Regions from separate parts of the Streptomyces sp. NPDC057486 genome, predicted to be linked through region 2. Evidence: riboswitches for the same ligand, from Rfam matches in the RefSeq annotation. Region 2 holds a riboswitch; each other region holds the start of a gene.
What was found. Region 2 has a riboswitch for cobalamin ahead of ACFU6I_RS34935 (ABC transporter substrate-binding protein). Riboswitches for the same ligand answer to the same signal wherever they lie in the genome.

Region 1 (3,458 bases), on a different contig from region 2:
TCAGGGCCACCTTCGAGTATGCGCCGGAGGGCATGTCCCGCGTGGTGGACGACCGCGCTGGCCCGTAGTGCCGTCCAAGGCCGGGAATCCCTGGCCGGGACCGCAGCGGATCACACGGGACAGCCGGGGTTCGGGGCCGACGAGGCGGTCCGACGGGCCCTCTCGACCACGCGCGATCCGGTCCGGCGAACCGCTACGCGACCCGCCTCTCCGGCTGCTGTTCCTCTTCCTCGTCGGGCAGCTTCACGTCGCTCACCAGGATGTTGACCTCCACGACCTCCAGACCGGTCATCCGCTCGATGGCGGCGATCACTTCGGTCCGGACGTCGCCCGTGAGCTCGACGATCGAGTACCCGTATTCGACGATGATCGACAGGTCGACCGCCGCCTGGACCTCGCCGACCTCGACCTTGACACCGCTGGTGACGGACTGACCTCCCGCTCCGGGAACCCGCTCCCGCACGGCCCCCATGCCGCGGGCGAATCCCCCTCCCATGCCCTGGACTCCGGGCACATCCCGGGCCGCCAGCCCGGCGATCTTCGCCACCACGCCGTCGGCGATCGTGGTTCGGCCCCGCGACCCGGGTTCCGTTCGGCGGTTTCCGCCGTGCGGTCCCGCTTCGTGCGTGGCCTCTGATTGCGAGCGGGTGGTTTCGGGCCGCTTCACCTGTGTTTGATCGGTCATGGTCGGTCGCCCTTCCGAAGAGACGGTGGGTTCGAACGCCTTGGCCATTTTACGTACCATTTGTCCACATTGCTCGAGCGGTACGGGTGTGTGGGCGGACCCACCGGCGGGCCCGCGCGGAGATGTGCTGTGACCTGACGCAACGGACGGGGTGGACGGTCCGGCGGTGCGAAGGACGACGCCGGGTCACGGGGCGACGGTTCCGGTGCTCAGGGACCGCCCGCAGCGCAGGTTCCAGCGGCCGGACCGGCCGGTGAGCTCGGTCAGCGTCAACGGGGCGACATCCAGCCGCCAGAACGCCTGCGGCGGAAGACCCAGCGCATGCACGATCGCAGCGCGCACCACTGCGGGTTCGACCACGGCGATCACGCGGCCGTCACCGGTGCCGTCCCGATGCAACGAGTCCAGCCAGCCGCCTACCCGCGTACACAGGTCCAGCAGCGACTCACCGCCGTGCGGTGCCGCCGAAGGGCCGGACAGCCAGTCCGAGACCGCCTCCGGCTCGGCCTCGCTCACCTCGGCCAGCCGCTGCCCGGTCCAGCGCCCCAAGTCCCAGCCACGGAGGGGTGGTTCGGGGTCGGACCGCAGCCCCAGCGCCTCGGCGGTCCCGGCGCACCGTTCGTCCGCGCCGTGCACCCGGCGGCCGGCGGCAGGCACCGCGTCCGCGGCCGCACGCGCCCGCCGGACACCGGACGCGTCGAGCGGGGCGTCACCGTCGAAACGGGCTTCGCGCAGCGCCGCATTGAGCGCCGGTGAGATCAACATCACCTGTATCGTCAACACCGGTGTCAACTCCCTGAACTGTGGACTCTCGGGTAAGCACACCATGGCCTCCGGGCCTTCCGGCCCCGCGGATGGCGCCATGGCGGCGGGTGCCCGCAGGCGGTATGGTCGCGACGAGCATGACGACGGTGTGATGGAAGTCCGGTGAGAATCCGGCACGGTCGCGCCACTGTGAACCCGTACCTGTACGGGAAGTCAGACCCGGCACTGTCGTCTCAGGCACCACGATCGGGACGCGTGTTCCCTCAGGAGGTTCTGCCATGGCACAGACTGCTGCCCCCGCAAGCGTCGCAACACCCGCTATCACCCCCATCTCGCTGAAGGCCATTGCCCCGTGGGCGGTCTTCTTCGGCATCCTCATGCTCGTCCTCCTGTACTTCGTCGGCGCCGAGCAGGGTGCCACCGCCCTCATTTCCGGCGAAGGTGTCCACGAGTGGGTTCACGACGGTCGCCACCTGCTCGGTTTCCCCTGCCACTGACACGCTGCGCACCTCAGGGGAACCCTCATGAACTCCATATCCGTCAGAGCCCTGCTCGTCCGCGGCATGCTGGCCGGACTTGTCGCGGGCGCGCTCGCTCTTGCCGTCGCCTACTTCCTCGGTGAGTCCCGGGTGGACGCGGCGATCGCCCTCGAAGAGGCTCACAGCCACGACCACGGCGGCGGCGAGGAGCTCGTCAGCCGCACCATGCAGTCCACCGCGGGTCTCGCCACCGGTGTCCTGGTCTTCGGCGTGGCTGTCGGCGGCATCGCCGCGCTGGTCTTCTGCTACGCCCTCGGCCGCATCGGCAGGTTCGGCCCGAGGGCCACGGCCGCATTGATCGCGTTCGGCGCCCTGCTGACCGTGTATGTCGTGCCGTTCCTCAAGTACCCGGCCAATCCGCCGGCTGTCGGAAACCCCGACACGATCGGCCAACGCACCACCCTGTTCTTCCTGATGGTCGCCCTCAGCGTGCTGCTGGCCGTCGCTGCCGTCATCTTCGGCAAGCGGCTGGCTCCCCGCCTCGGCAACTGGAACGCGTCCATCGCGGCGTCCGCCGCCTATGTGCTCGTCATCGGGCTGGCCTACGCCTTCCTGCCCTCGTTCAACGAGGTCGGAAAGGACTTCCCGGCGAGTCTGCTGTGGGAGTTCCGCCTCGCCACTCTCGCCGTTCAGGCCACGCTGTGGACCACTTTCGGTCTGGTCTTCGGCTATCTGACCGAGCGACTGCTGGTGCCGAAGACCGGTGCGGTGACGTCCGGGGGCGGTACCTCGTCCCATGCGGCCGCCGCTGCGGGCTGAGGCGCCGGCCGACTCGTCGGCCGTATGACGGCAGAACCCGCCGGAGCGTCCCGGCGGGTTCTGTCCCTTATACGGCGTCCGTCGCGGCGGTGGCTTCAGCCACGTACGTCACCTCTGTCGTGTCCGGCGCCTCCGGCGTGTCCGACCATTCGATGAGGAAGTACTTCACCCGGTCGTCCGCCCGGACGAAACGCATGCCTGCCGCCACCATGACGCGATGGGACGCGATGTTGTCGAGGTCGGCATCGCCGTTCACGGCGGCGATGCCCTCGTCGCGGGCGAACTCCAGCAGCGCCCGCAGCGCCTCGGAGGCGTACCCCTTGCCGCGCGCCGCAGGGGTCAGACCGTAGCCGATCGTCACCTGCCCCTCCGCGTTCGGAGCGCCGTGAAAACCCACTCCGCCTATGGCGTGTCCGTCCTGGCGGAGGCGGATCTCGTAGGCGCCGAACGGCTGGGGGTTGCCGGAGTCGGCGCAATGCTCCAAGAAATGCCTGGCCCCGGCCTTGTCGCCGTCGGTGGGGTACTCCGGTGCCCACAGGGCACCCGGCCCCGGACGGTGGGCCACTACGTTTTCCGCCTCGGCGGGACTCAACGGGTGGAGTACGAGTCGAGGTGTCACAAGATCTCCCATGACCCGTCGGACTATCACGACGGCGAGCTTCGGCGCACCGGAATTATCGGAATTTTTGCTGCCTGCAGGGGTGGGCAGC
Region 2 (3,458 bases):
CCCGGTCCGTCGTACCGCCGAGGGTGTGGCTGAGCAGCAGCACCAGGGCGAACGAGCAGAGCGCCCCGACGAATGCCCCGGTCGAGACCGACACCGCTCCCCCGCCCACCCCGAGCACGACGACCACGACCGCGCCCGTCGACGCCCCGGAGGAGACGCCGAGGACGAACGGGTCGGCGAGCGGGTTGCGGAGCAGGGACTGCATGACCGTGCCGCACACCGCGAGCCCGGCGCCGCACACGGCGGCGAGCAGAGTACGGGGCATGCGCAGGTTCCAGATGATGCCGTCCCGGATCGGGGTGAGCCGCGAGCCGCCCACCCCGAGATGGGCGGCCACCGCGGACCAGACGTCGGCGACGGAGATCCGGGCCGGGCCGATGGTGACGGCGACGGCGACGGACAGCGCGAGCAGGGCGACGCCCGCGGCCCACAGCACACCGTCGCGCAGCCCCCGCGCGCCGGCGGCCCTGCGGTGCGTATCGGTTCCGGGTGCCTGCTCCGTACGTACCGCTGCGCCCCGTTCGGTGTCCGTCACCCGGCGAGCCCGAACGTCCGCAGCCCGGCGGCGACCTGTTCCAGACCCTCGACCGTCCGGATGGACGGGTTCATGGCCTGGCCGCTGAGGAGCACGTACCTCTTGTGCTTGACGGCGTCCATCTTCTTCGTCGCGGGATTGGACTCCAGGAACTCGATCTTCTTCGCGGCGCTCTCGGCGGTCTGTGCCTTGCGCGTCAGATCGCCGATGACCAGGACGTCGGGGTTGCGGTCGGCGACGGTCTCCCAGCTGATCTGCGGCCATTCCTCATGGGTGTCGTCGAAGACGTTCTTCGCTCCGAGCTCCCTGGTGATGACGCCGGGTGCGCCGCAGCAGCCCGCCAGGTACGGGGCCTTGGAGTCGGAGAACCAGTAGAGGAGGGTGGCGTCGGACGCGTCGATGCCGTCGGTGGCCGTCTTCACCCGCTCCCGCAGCCGGGCGACGAGCTCGTCTCCGCGCTGCTGGACGCCGAACACCGCAGCCAGGTCGCGCACTTCGCCGTAGACGCTGTCCATGGTCAGTGCTTCGGTACGCGCTCCGTCGCCGCCGCCGCTGTTGTCCTTGCCGGTGCAGTCGGCGGGCGACACGTAGGTGGGGACACCGAGCTCCTCGAACTGTTCCCGGGGGGCGACGCCGCCCTTGGCGAGGGTCGATTCGAACGAGGCGCTGACGAAGTCGGGTTCCTGGTCGAGGACCTTCTCCGACGACGGCCGGTTCTCCGAGAGGCGTGGCACCTTCGCGTTGGCCTTCTCCAGCCCCTTCATCACCGGGTCGGTCCAGGTGGCTGTGGCCGCCAGCCGATCGGCGAGGCCGAGGGAGAGCAGGATCTCCGTCGATCCCTGGTCGACGGAGACGGCGTGGTGCGGTGCGGCTGCGACGGTGACGGTGCGACCGCAGTTCCTGAGCGTCACCGGATAGCCTTCGCCACCGGCCGACTTGGCTGCAGAGTTGTCGGTCCCTCCGCCGCACGCGGTCAGCAGGAGAAGTGCCGCCGCGATCAGGGCGGCGGCGCGGACAGGGCTGGCTATGGACGGCACGGAGTCCCTCTGCGTCTCAGGGCTCATGCGCGGAGCCCGGTGTACGGAGTGCTGCCGCCCGGTACCGGGCGGCAGGTGCCAGCAGGTCTTCGGACTCGGGTTCCTTCGGACGGGACGCCTTCCCAGGACATCCGTGGACGTCCCAGTGGCCGTGGCCCCGCCCGTCCCCCTCACCGCTGCGCGTCAGCTCCGGATTCGCACCGGATTCCCTGACCCCTACGTGGAGTTTGACTGGCTTCGGCAAGCTATCACGCTGCCCCGCGCGGCTGGTCGGCGGTGTGGTGGGGCCGCAGGCGCCCCGGCCGTCCCGGCCCGGCCCGCTCCCCCATGCCTACGGGCGCTGGAGGGCGACCACAGCATTGTGGCCGCCGAACCCGAAGGAGTGGCTCACGGCGCGCCGGACGGGCCGCCGGCGAGGCTGTTCGGTGACGCAGTCGATGTCGAACTCGGGCGCCGGGGCGTCCAGGTTGGCGATCGGCGGAACGACGCCGCGTTGCAGCGTGAGGATCGTCAGCCCCGCCTCGATGGCTCCGGCAGCCCCCATGCAGTGGCCCAGTACCCCCTTGGGGGCGGTGACGGGTGGCCGGTGCGGGTAGGCCCCGCTGATGAGAGCGGCTTCGGTGGCGTCGCCCAGCGGTGTCGACGTGCCGTGCGCGTTGACGTGTTCGACGTCCTCGGCCTCCCAGTCCGCGTCGCGCAGCGCGGCCTCGACCGCGGCCCGGGCGACGGCGCCGGACGGATGCGGACTGGTGGGATGGTGGGCGTCGGTGGTGGCGCCCGTCCCGACGAGCAGCGCCCGCGGGACCGCTGCCCGGGCCCGTGCGTCGTCCGCCCGTTCCAGCACCATGACGGCGGCACCCTCGCCCATGACGAGACCGGCGCGGTCGGCCGCGAACGGCCGGCAGAGGCGGGCCAGGTCACCGTCCCTCGTCGCGGCGGCACCGGACCGGGCGAATCCGGTCATGGCGACCGGGAAGACGATCGACTCGGTGGCTCCGGCGATCGCGAGGTCGCACTGCCCGGTGACCAGCAGGTCCCGGGCGACGGAGAGCGCGGTGACCCCGGACGAACAGGCGGTGCACGGCGCCAGGCTGGGACCGGTCGCCCCCATCCGGATGGCGATCTCCGCAGCGGGCATGTTCGGAATGGTGAGGAGGATCCCCGCCGGTGAAGTGGCCTCCGGTCCGCGCCGGTCGAGGGCGACGGCCTGTTCGGTCAGGCCCGCGGAGCCTCCACTGCTGGTGCCGACGACCACGGCGACCCGGCTGCCGTCCCAGTCGGCCGGGTCCAGTCCGGCGTCCGCGACCGCTTCCCGCGCGGCGAGGACGGCGAACTTGACGTACCTCCCCATCCGGAAGGCCGCACGGCCGCCGACCGCCTCGTCCAGATCGATGCCGGAGACCGTGCAGGCGAAGTCGATCGCACAGCCTTCGAGCTCGGGGACGGTGCGGGCCGGTGAGACCCCGGCGCACACCCCGTCCCAGGTGGTGTCGGTGTCGTTGCCGACCGGGGTGATCATCCCCAGACCGGTGACGGCGACGGCAGGCCTGTTCATCGGGCGTTGCTCATCGCGGGATCGCCGCTCACCGCAGCATCGATGAACGTCGTGATGTCGGCGAGAGTGGCGTCCTTGTAGAGCTTGTCGGAGTCGGCCTCGACCCCCAGCGCCTCCTTGATGATGACGGCGAACTCGGCGACGGCGAGGGAGTCCATCTCCAGGCTGTCCATCGTGGAACCCGGAAGGATCTCGGCGGCGGGCACCTTGAAGGTGTTCGTGAGAACGTCGGTGATCTTGGGGTGAATCGCGCTCATGATCTTCCTCTTCGCTAGGTCGTACAGGTCGCGCACGTCATGCAGGTTCTGCCGATGCCCGGGACGGCGGAACG
Region 3 (3,458 bases), on a different contig from region 2:
GGTGATGTCGGCGGGCTGGTCCTCGGTCGACGGCGGCACCGTCGTCACCAAGGTGCTGCTTCCCGCGGTCGCCGCCCCGGTCGTCGCCGGTCTCGCCGCACTGCTGGCGACCAGGCTGACCTACCGGATCGGCGGCGGGATCCGTAACGACGCCCAGGAGAAGGCCACCGCCAAGGGCTACCGGGCCGGCCAGATCGCCTCGGCCGGACTGGTCTCGCTCGCCCACGGCACCAACGACGCGCAGAAGACCATGGGCATCATCACCCTGGCCCTGGTCACCGGTGGAGTCCTGTCCCCCGGCTCGAACCCGCCGGTCTGGGTCATCGTCTCCGCCGGTCTGGCCATCGCACTCGGCACCTACCTGGGTGGCTGGCGCATCATCCGCACCATGGGCAGCGGCCTCACCGAGCTCACGCCGCCGCAGGGCTTCGCCGCCCAGACCAGCGCGGCCACAGTCATCCTGGCCTCCTCGCACCTCGGCTTCTCCCTCTCCACCACCCAGTCCTGCTCCGGCGCCGTGATGGGTGCGGGGCTCGGCCGCCGGGGCGGTGTGGTCCGCTGGTCCACCGCCACCCGGATGTTCGTCGCCTGGGGTCTGACCCTGCCGGCCGCGGGTCTGGTCGGCGCGGGCGCGGAGTTCCTCACCAAGCAGGGCACCTGGGGTGTCGCCGTCGTCGCCGTCCTGCTCGTCGCGGGCTCCGGAGCGATCTGGCTGCTGTCCCGGCGCAAGCCGGTCGGGCACGACGATGTCGCGCCCGACGGCGAGGACGCCGAACCGGCGGGTGTCATCACCACCGCCATCGCGGCCGTCACCCCGCCGCCCACCGGGGCGGCCGCGATCGCCACGGCAGTGGACACCACGGACCTCAAGACCACCATCCCGGCCCAGCCCGGAACCGTCGCCGCCGATCCGGCGCGGCCCGCCACGGTGTAAGGACAGATCACCATGAACATCGACTGGGCAGCTCTCGGCTCCGTTTTCGGCGTCTCGCTCGTCGTCACCGTCGCACTGGTGGGCCTCTTCACCCTGGGCATCGTCGGACTCTCCAAGCAGCCCGAACCGGCCGCACAGGGCGGCTCCGCCGGAGGCTCCCTCGTGCTCGCCCGTGCGGGTGCGTACCTCTGCTTCGGGCTCTGCGCGGCCGCGGTCGCGTACGGGATCTATCTGATCGTCGCCTGAGCCCCTTCCCGCGCTCCCCCGTCGGGCCGGACACACCTCGCGTGTGTCCGGCCCGATGTGCGTCTGCGCACACTGCACCGCCGCAGGTCAACGCCAGGTTGACGGGCGTTCGCGCAGCGTGGTGGACTGCCGGAGCCATTTACGGCGACAGCAGAGGAAGCCGGTGCGAATCCGGCGCGGTCCCGCCACTGTCACCGGGGAGCAGTCCCCCACACCGGAAGTCACGGCTCGCGCACGCGGGCTGGAAGGCCGGGGGAACTGCGGATCCGGGAGCCAGGAGACTCTCGCCGCCGGTCACGTCGAACCAGGGCGCGGACCCTGAGTGAGGACATATCGCCATGCCCGGCTGCCGTGCGTCCGCCGTTTCTGTGCCGCTCCCACCAGGAGCCGGCTGTACGAAGGTTCTTCGAGGCAGTTCGGCCGGTTGAGCCGTGCGAGCCGACCGCATCTTCGCGTACGGCGCCGCCGCCGGTCTGATCGGCGATCTGCTGCTCGGTGATCCCCGCCGGGGGCATCCGGTCGCCGCCTTCGGGCGGGCCGCGGCGGGCGTCGAACGGCGCCTGTGGCGCGACCACCGCGGGTGGGGCGCCCTGCACACCCTGGTCTGCGCCGGAGGCGCCGCGGGTGGAGCCGCGCTGGCCGCCCGTGCCGTACGCCGTCATCCCGCCGCCTCCGTCGCCCTGACCGCGGCCGCCACCTGGTCCGTCGTCGGCGGCACCTCGCTGGGTCGCGAGGCGCGCGCCGTCGGCGGCGCGCTCGCCGCCGGTGACATCGAGCTGGCCCGGGAGCGGCTCCCCCATCTGTGCGGGCGCGACCCGCACTCCCTCGACGGGCCGCAGATCGCACGCGCCGTGGTGGAGTCCGTGGCCGAGAACACCTCGGACGCGGTGGTCGGCGCGCTGGTGTGGGGCGCGCTGGGTGGCGTACCCGGACTCGTCGCCTTCCGCGCCGTCAACACCCTCGACGCGATGGTCGGGCACAAGTCGCCCCGCCATCTGCGCTACGGCTGGGCCTCGGCCCGCCTGGACGACGTCGCGGGCTGGCCCGGCGCCCGGCTCACCGCCGTGCTCGCCGTGGTTGCCGGGGGGCAGCCACGGCGAGCGTTGCGGGCCTGGCGGGCGGACGCGGGCAGGCATCCGAGCCCCAACGCGGGTCCGGTGGAGGCCTCGTTCGCGGGGGCGCTCGGCGTACGGCTCGGCGGGACCCTCGCGTACGGCGGACGTGTCGAGCACCGGCCGGTACTGAACGGCGCGACCGGCCGTGCGGTGGAGACCGGGGACATCGAGCGCGCGGTGCGGCTGTCGCGCCGGGTGGGGGTGCTGGCCCTCGGCGTGTGCGCGGCGGGCCGGCTGATCGCGGGACGGTGGTCGCCCCCGGGGCGGCGTCCGGCCGCGGGACGGAGCGGGAAATGAGCGGCGGACTGCTGGTCGCCGGAACCACGTCGGACGCGGGCAAGAGCGTCGTCACCGCAGGCATCTGCCGGTGGCTGGTGCGCCAGGGCGTCAAGGTCGCGCCGTTCAAGGCGCAGAACATGTCGCTGAACTCGTTCGTGACCCGCGAGGGCGCGGAGATCGGACGAGCACAGGCGATGCAGGCGCAGGCCGCCCGGGTGGAACCGACCGCGCTGATGAACCCGGTGCTGCTCAAGCCCGGCAGCGACCGGTCCAGTCAGGTCGTCCTGATGGGCAGGCCGGTGGGCGAGATGAGCGCGCGCGGTTACCACGGGGGGCGACAGGAATCCCTGTTCGGTACGGTCGTGGGCTGCCTGGAACAGCTTCGGGGCACCTATGACGCCGTGATCTGCGAGGGGGCGGGCAGCCCGGCCGAGATCAATCTGCGGCGCACCGACATCGTGAACATGGGGATCGCGCGGGCCGCGGGGTTCCCCGTCGTCGTCGTCGGCGACATCGACCGCGGTGGCGTCTTCGCCTCGTTCTTCGGCACGACGGCACTGCTCGGCGCCGAGGACCAGGCGCTGATCGCCGGCTATCTGGTCAACAAGTTCCGCGGCGACGTGTCGCTCCTGGAACCGGGTCTCGACATGCTGCACGGGCTGACCGGGCGACGGACGTACGGAGTGCTGCCGTTCGCCCACGGTCTGGGCATCGACGAGGAGGACGGACTGCGGGTCTCGCTGCGCGGGGCCGTACGCGAGTCGGTCGTCGCGCCGCCGCACGGCGAGGACGTGCTGCGGGTCGCGGTGTGTGCCGTACCGCTGATGTCGAACTTCACCGATGTGGACGCACTGGCCGCCGAACCGGGTGTCGTGGTCCGGTTC
Region 4 (3,458 bases), on a different contig from region 2:
TCATGGCTGCTGCCTCCCGCGACCCGGCACGTACCGACTCCACACCCGATGTCATATCTGACTCTGTGTCAGAACTGATACCAGTTCCAGTTCCAGGAGTCCACGCCCCGGACAGGGCCACTGCAACACCCCTGCAGGGATGGTCGACTTGGGCTACTAATGAAACAAGTTCTCGTTACAGTGGGGGTGGCACAGCGCGGCCAGGGGCCGACGCGAGAGATGGGGAGCCCATGACACAGGTGACCGAGCACGGCGGCGGCGTGTGGTCCATCAAGGTCCCGATCCCGGACAACCCGCTCGGCCACACCCTGGTGCATGTCCTCGACACCGATCGCGGGCCGGTCCTCGTCGACACCGGCTGGGACGACCCCGACGCCTGGGACACCCTGGCCGCCGGAGTCGCCGCCGTGGGTGTGGACATCGCCGGCATCCACGGCGTGGTCATCACCCACCACCATCCCGACCACCACGGACTCTCCGGACAGGTCCGCGAGGCGTCGGGGGCGTGGATCGCGATGCATGCCGCGGACACGGCGATCGTGCGCCGTACCCGTGAGTCCGAACCGGGCACCTGGCTGACCTACCTGGCGGCGAAGCTCGCCGCGGCCGGCGCACCCGAGGAGCACCTCGCCCCGCTGCGCGCCGCCCGCACGGGCGGCCGGATGCGCACGCTCCCCGGACTGCGCGCCGCCCTTCCGGACCGCGAGATCGTCCCCGGCGAGCTGCTCGACCTCGCGGGCCGGCGGCTCCGGGCGATCTGGACGCCGGGCCACACCCCCGGCCATGTCTGCCTGCACCTGGAGGAGGACCATCCGGCCGATCTGCCCGGCCGCGGCCGCCTCTTCTCCGGCGACCATCTGCTGCCCGGGATCAGCCCCCACATCGGGCTGTACGAAGACCCGGACGACGCGGCGGTCACCGACCCCCTGGGCGACTACCTGGACTCACTGGAGCGCATCGGCCGGCTCGGGGTCGCCGAGGTGCTGCCCGCCCACCAGCACGCGTTCACGGACGCGGCGGGGCGCGTACGGGAACTCCTCGACCATCACGAGGAGCGGCTGACCGGACTGCTCGCTCTGCTCGCCACCCCGTTGACGCCGTGGCAACTGGCCGAGCGGATGGAGTGGAACCGGCCCTGGGAACAGATCCCGTACGGCTCGCGGAACATCGCCGTCTCCGAGGCGGAGGCCCATGTGCGCCGGCTGGTGAAGCTGGGGCGCGCGGAGGCGGTGCCGGGCAGCGGGCCGGTGACGTACGTCGCGGTGTGAGGCGGCCCTCCGCCCGGAAGGGGCGGGCTATGCCCCGGTAGAATGTGCGAGTCGTCATCATGCCCGTTCAGGGGGAAGCCGGTGCAAATCCGGCACTGACCACGCAACCGTGAGCCGCCGACACAGCGGTGAGTCGGGCTGCCCTGTCCGCGGTCGTGACCGGCTCGCGTCACCGGAACCCCGGTGACCGGCACCGTCGAGGAATACGGGGCCGGAGCCTGGTGCCTGTGTGTGCCTGTGCCCGGTTCCCCACAGGAGAGGCCCAGCCCGCCATGACCGTACGCCGCAGCGCAGCAGCGCTCGCCGCCACCGCCACCGTGCTCTGTGCGGCCGCTGCCCCGGCCGCGGTCGCGGCGCCGTCTCCCTCCCCCACCCCGTCCGTCGCGCTGCCCTCCGGGCTGTACGGCACCAAGGACCCGACGTACGACGGGGTCTGGCGGCAGTCGCTGGCGTTCCTCGCCCAGCGCATCGAGGGGGTCGTGCCCGCGACGAAGTCGGTGGACTGGCTGATCGCCCAGCAGTGCGCGAACGGCGCCTACGCCTCGTACCGCGCCGATGTCTCCAAGCCGTGCGACGCCAAGACCATGCTGGACACCAATGCGACCGCCGCCGCGGTGCAGGCGCTGGCGGAAATCGGCGGGCACGGCGACATCGTCAACAACGGCGTCCGCTGGCTGAAGTCCATCCAGAACGAGGACGGCGGCTGGGGCTACAACCCGGGCTCCCCCAGCGACGCCAACTCCACCTCCGTCGTGATCGGCGCGCTGGCCCGGCAGGGCCAGCGGATCGGCGACATGACGAATCCGGGCGGCAAAACCCCGTACGACGCGCTGCTCGCGCTCGCGATCCCGTGCGGCGACAAGGACGGCGGCGCGTTCGCGTACCAGCCCGACAAGGCCGGGAAGCTCGCCGCGAACGCGGATGCCACCGCGGCCGCCGTACTCGGCTCGATGGGCAAGGGACTGGCCGCCGGGGACAACGCCGCGGTCGAGGGCAAGCCGCCGGCCTGCGGGACGAGCGACGTCGTCAAGCCGGAGCAGGCCGCCCGGAACGGCGCCTTCTACCTCGCGGACGCCCTCGCGAAGAACGGCAACCACCTGAACCTGCCGCCGATGCCGGGCGCCGACGACACCACCCCGCAGCCCGACGTCGGCAACACCGCGGACGCGGTCGTCGCCCTGGCCTCGGCCGGCCACAAGAACAAGGCGGCCGGCGCGGTCGGCTGGCTGCAGAAGAACTCCAGGAGCTGGGCCGAGGAGGGCGGCCCCGCCGCCTACGCCCAGCTGGTCCTGGCCGCGCACGCGACCGGCGCCGACGCCCACGACTTCGGCGGCGTCGACCTGATCCGGGAGCTGAACGCGAGCGGACCCGCGCCCGCCGCCGTCATCACGCCCAGTGAGACCCCGGACGACTTCTCGGCCGAGGCCGGCACCAGCGACGACGCCGGTCTCGGGGTGTGGTGGCTGGTCGGTATCGGCCTCGCCGCCGGTGCGGGCATCGGCTTCCTGATCAGCAGCCGCCGGAAGCCCCAGCAGCCGTGAACCGAGCGGGAAATCGTGCGGGGAATGCGTTCGGCGGACGGGTGGCCGTCGCGCTGCTGCTGGTGCTCGGCGCCGCTCTGACCGTGCTCGGCGCGGGCACCGCCCATGCGGCCGGCTACCGCTACTGGTCGTTCTGGGAGGGCAAGGGGTCCGGCTGGGCCTATGCCACCCAGGGCCCCTCGCTCGTCCGGCCCGCCGACGGGTCAGTGCAGGGCTTCCGGTTCTCCGTGAGCGAGGACTCCCAGGACTCGGCGAAGCCGCGCCGCACCCCCGACTTCGCGACCGTCTGCGCGGACACCCCCGCCAAGGGCGGCACCAAGCGCGTCGCGCTCGTCATCGACCCCGGCGCGCCGGCGGACGCCCCGGCCGGGGAGACACCGCCCGCGCTGCGCACCGCCTGCGCGCAGGTGGCCCCCGGGGCGAGCACCGCCGAGGCGCTCGCCTCGGTGGCCAAGCCGCTGCGCTACAACAGCGATGCCCTGCTCTGCGCGATCTCCGGCTACCCCGCCTCGGGGTGCGGCGAGCAGGTCTCCGGCGGCGGGCACACGGCGTCCGCCTCTCCCTCGTCCACCCACCCCGGGAACGGGCGCAGCGGTCCGTCCACCGGGGTGCTCGTCGGGCTCGGTGCCGTCCTGCTGCTCGGCATCGC

Region 1: another riboswitch for cobalamin. It lies ahead of ACFU6I_RS48065 (CbtB-domain containing protein); the one in region 2 lies ahead of ACFU6I_RS34935 (ABC transporter substrate-binding protein).
Region 3: another riboswitch for cobalamin. It lies ahead of ACFU6I_RS28460 (cobalamin biosynthesis protein); the one in region 2 lies ahead of ACFU6I_RS34935 (ABC transporter substrate-binding protein).
Region 4: another riboswitch for cobalamin. It lies ahead of ACFU6I_RS02115 (prenyltransferase/squalene oxidase repeat-containing protein); the one in region 2 lies ahead of ACFU6I_RS34935 (ABC transporter substrate-binding protein).

What each region holds. Positions count from the first base shown of each region.
Region 1 covers NZ_JBHVEE010000277.1:203-3,660, reverse strand. The annotation lists gene ACFU6I_RS48075 (Asp23/Gls24 family envelope stress response protein) at 194-685, opposite strand; gene ACFU6I_RS48070 (histidine phosphatase family protein) at 872-1,450, opposite strand; adenosylcobalamin (AdoCbl) riboswitch at 1,577-1,725, shown strand; gene ACFU6I_RS48065 (CbtB-domain containing protein) at 1,729-1,947, shown strand; gene ACFU6I_RS48060 (CbtA family protein) at 1,975-2,748, shown strand; gene ACFU6I_RS48055 (GNAT family N-acetyltransferase) at 2,816-3,379, opposite strand.
Region 2 covers NZ_JBHVEE010000105.1:28,830-32,287, reverse strand. The annotation lists gene ACFU6I_RS34940 (FecCD family ABC transporter permease) at 1-535, opposite strand, end outside; gene ACFU6I_RS34935 (ABC transporter substrate-binding protein) at 532-1,599, opposite strand; cobalamin riboswitch at 1,635-1,823, opposite strand; gene ACFU6I_RS34930 (beta-ketoacyl-[acyl-carrier-protein] synthase family protein) at 1,904-3,127, opposite strand; gene ACFU6I_RS34925 (acyl carrier protein) at 3,124-3,384, opposite strand.
Region 3 covers NZ_JBHVEE010000070.1:32,649-36,106, forward strand. The annotation lists gene ACFU6I_RS28450 (anion permease) at 1-934, shown strand, start outside; gene ACFU6I_RS28455 (hypothetical protein) at 947-1,180, shown strand; cobalamin riboswitch at 1,333-1,464, shown strand; gene ACFU6I_RS28460 (cobalamin biosynthesis protein) at 1,612-2,592, shown strand; partial or broken gene ACFU6I_RS28465 (cobyric acid synthase) at 2,589-3,458, shown strand, end outside.
Region 4 covers NZ_JBHVEE010000002.1:114,555-118,012, reverse strand. The annotation lists gene ACFU6I_RS02125 (aldehyde dehydrogenase) at 1-4, opposite strand, end outside; gene ACFU6I_RS02120 (MBL fold metallo-hydrolase) at 231-1,268, shown strand; cobalamin riboswitch at 1,300-1,434, shown strand; gene ACFU6I_RS02115 (prenyltransferase/squalene oxidase repeat-containing protein) at 1,541-2,809, shown strand; gene ACFU6I_RS02110 (SCO2322 family protein) at 2,851-3,458, shown strand, end outside.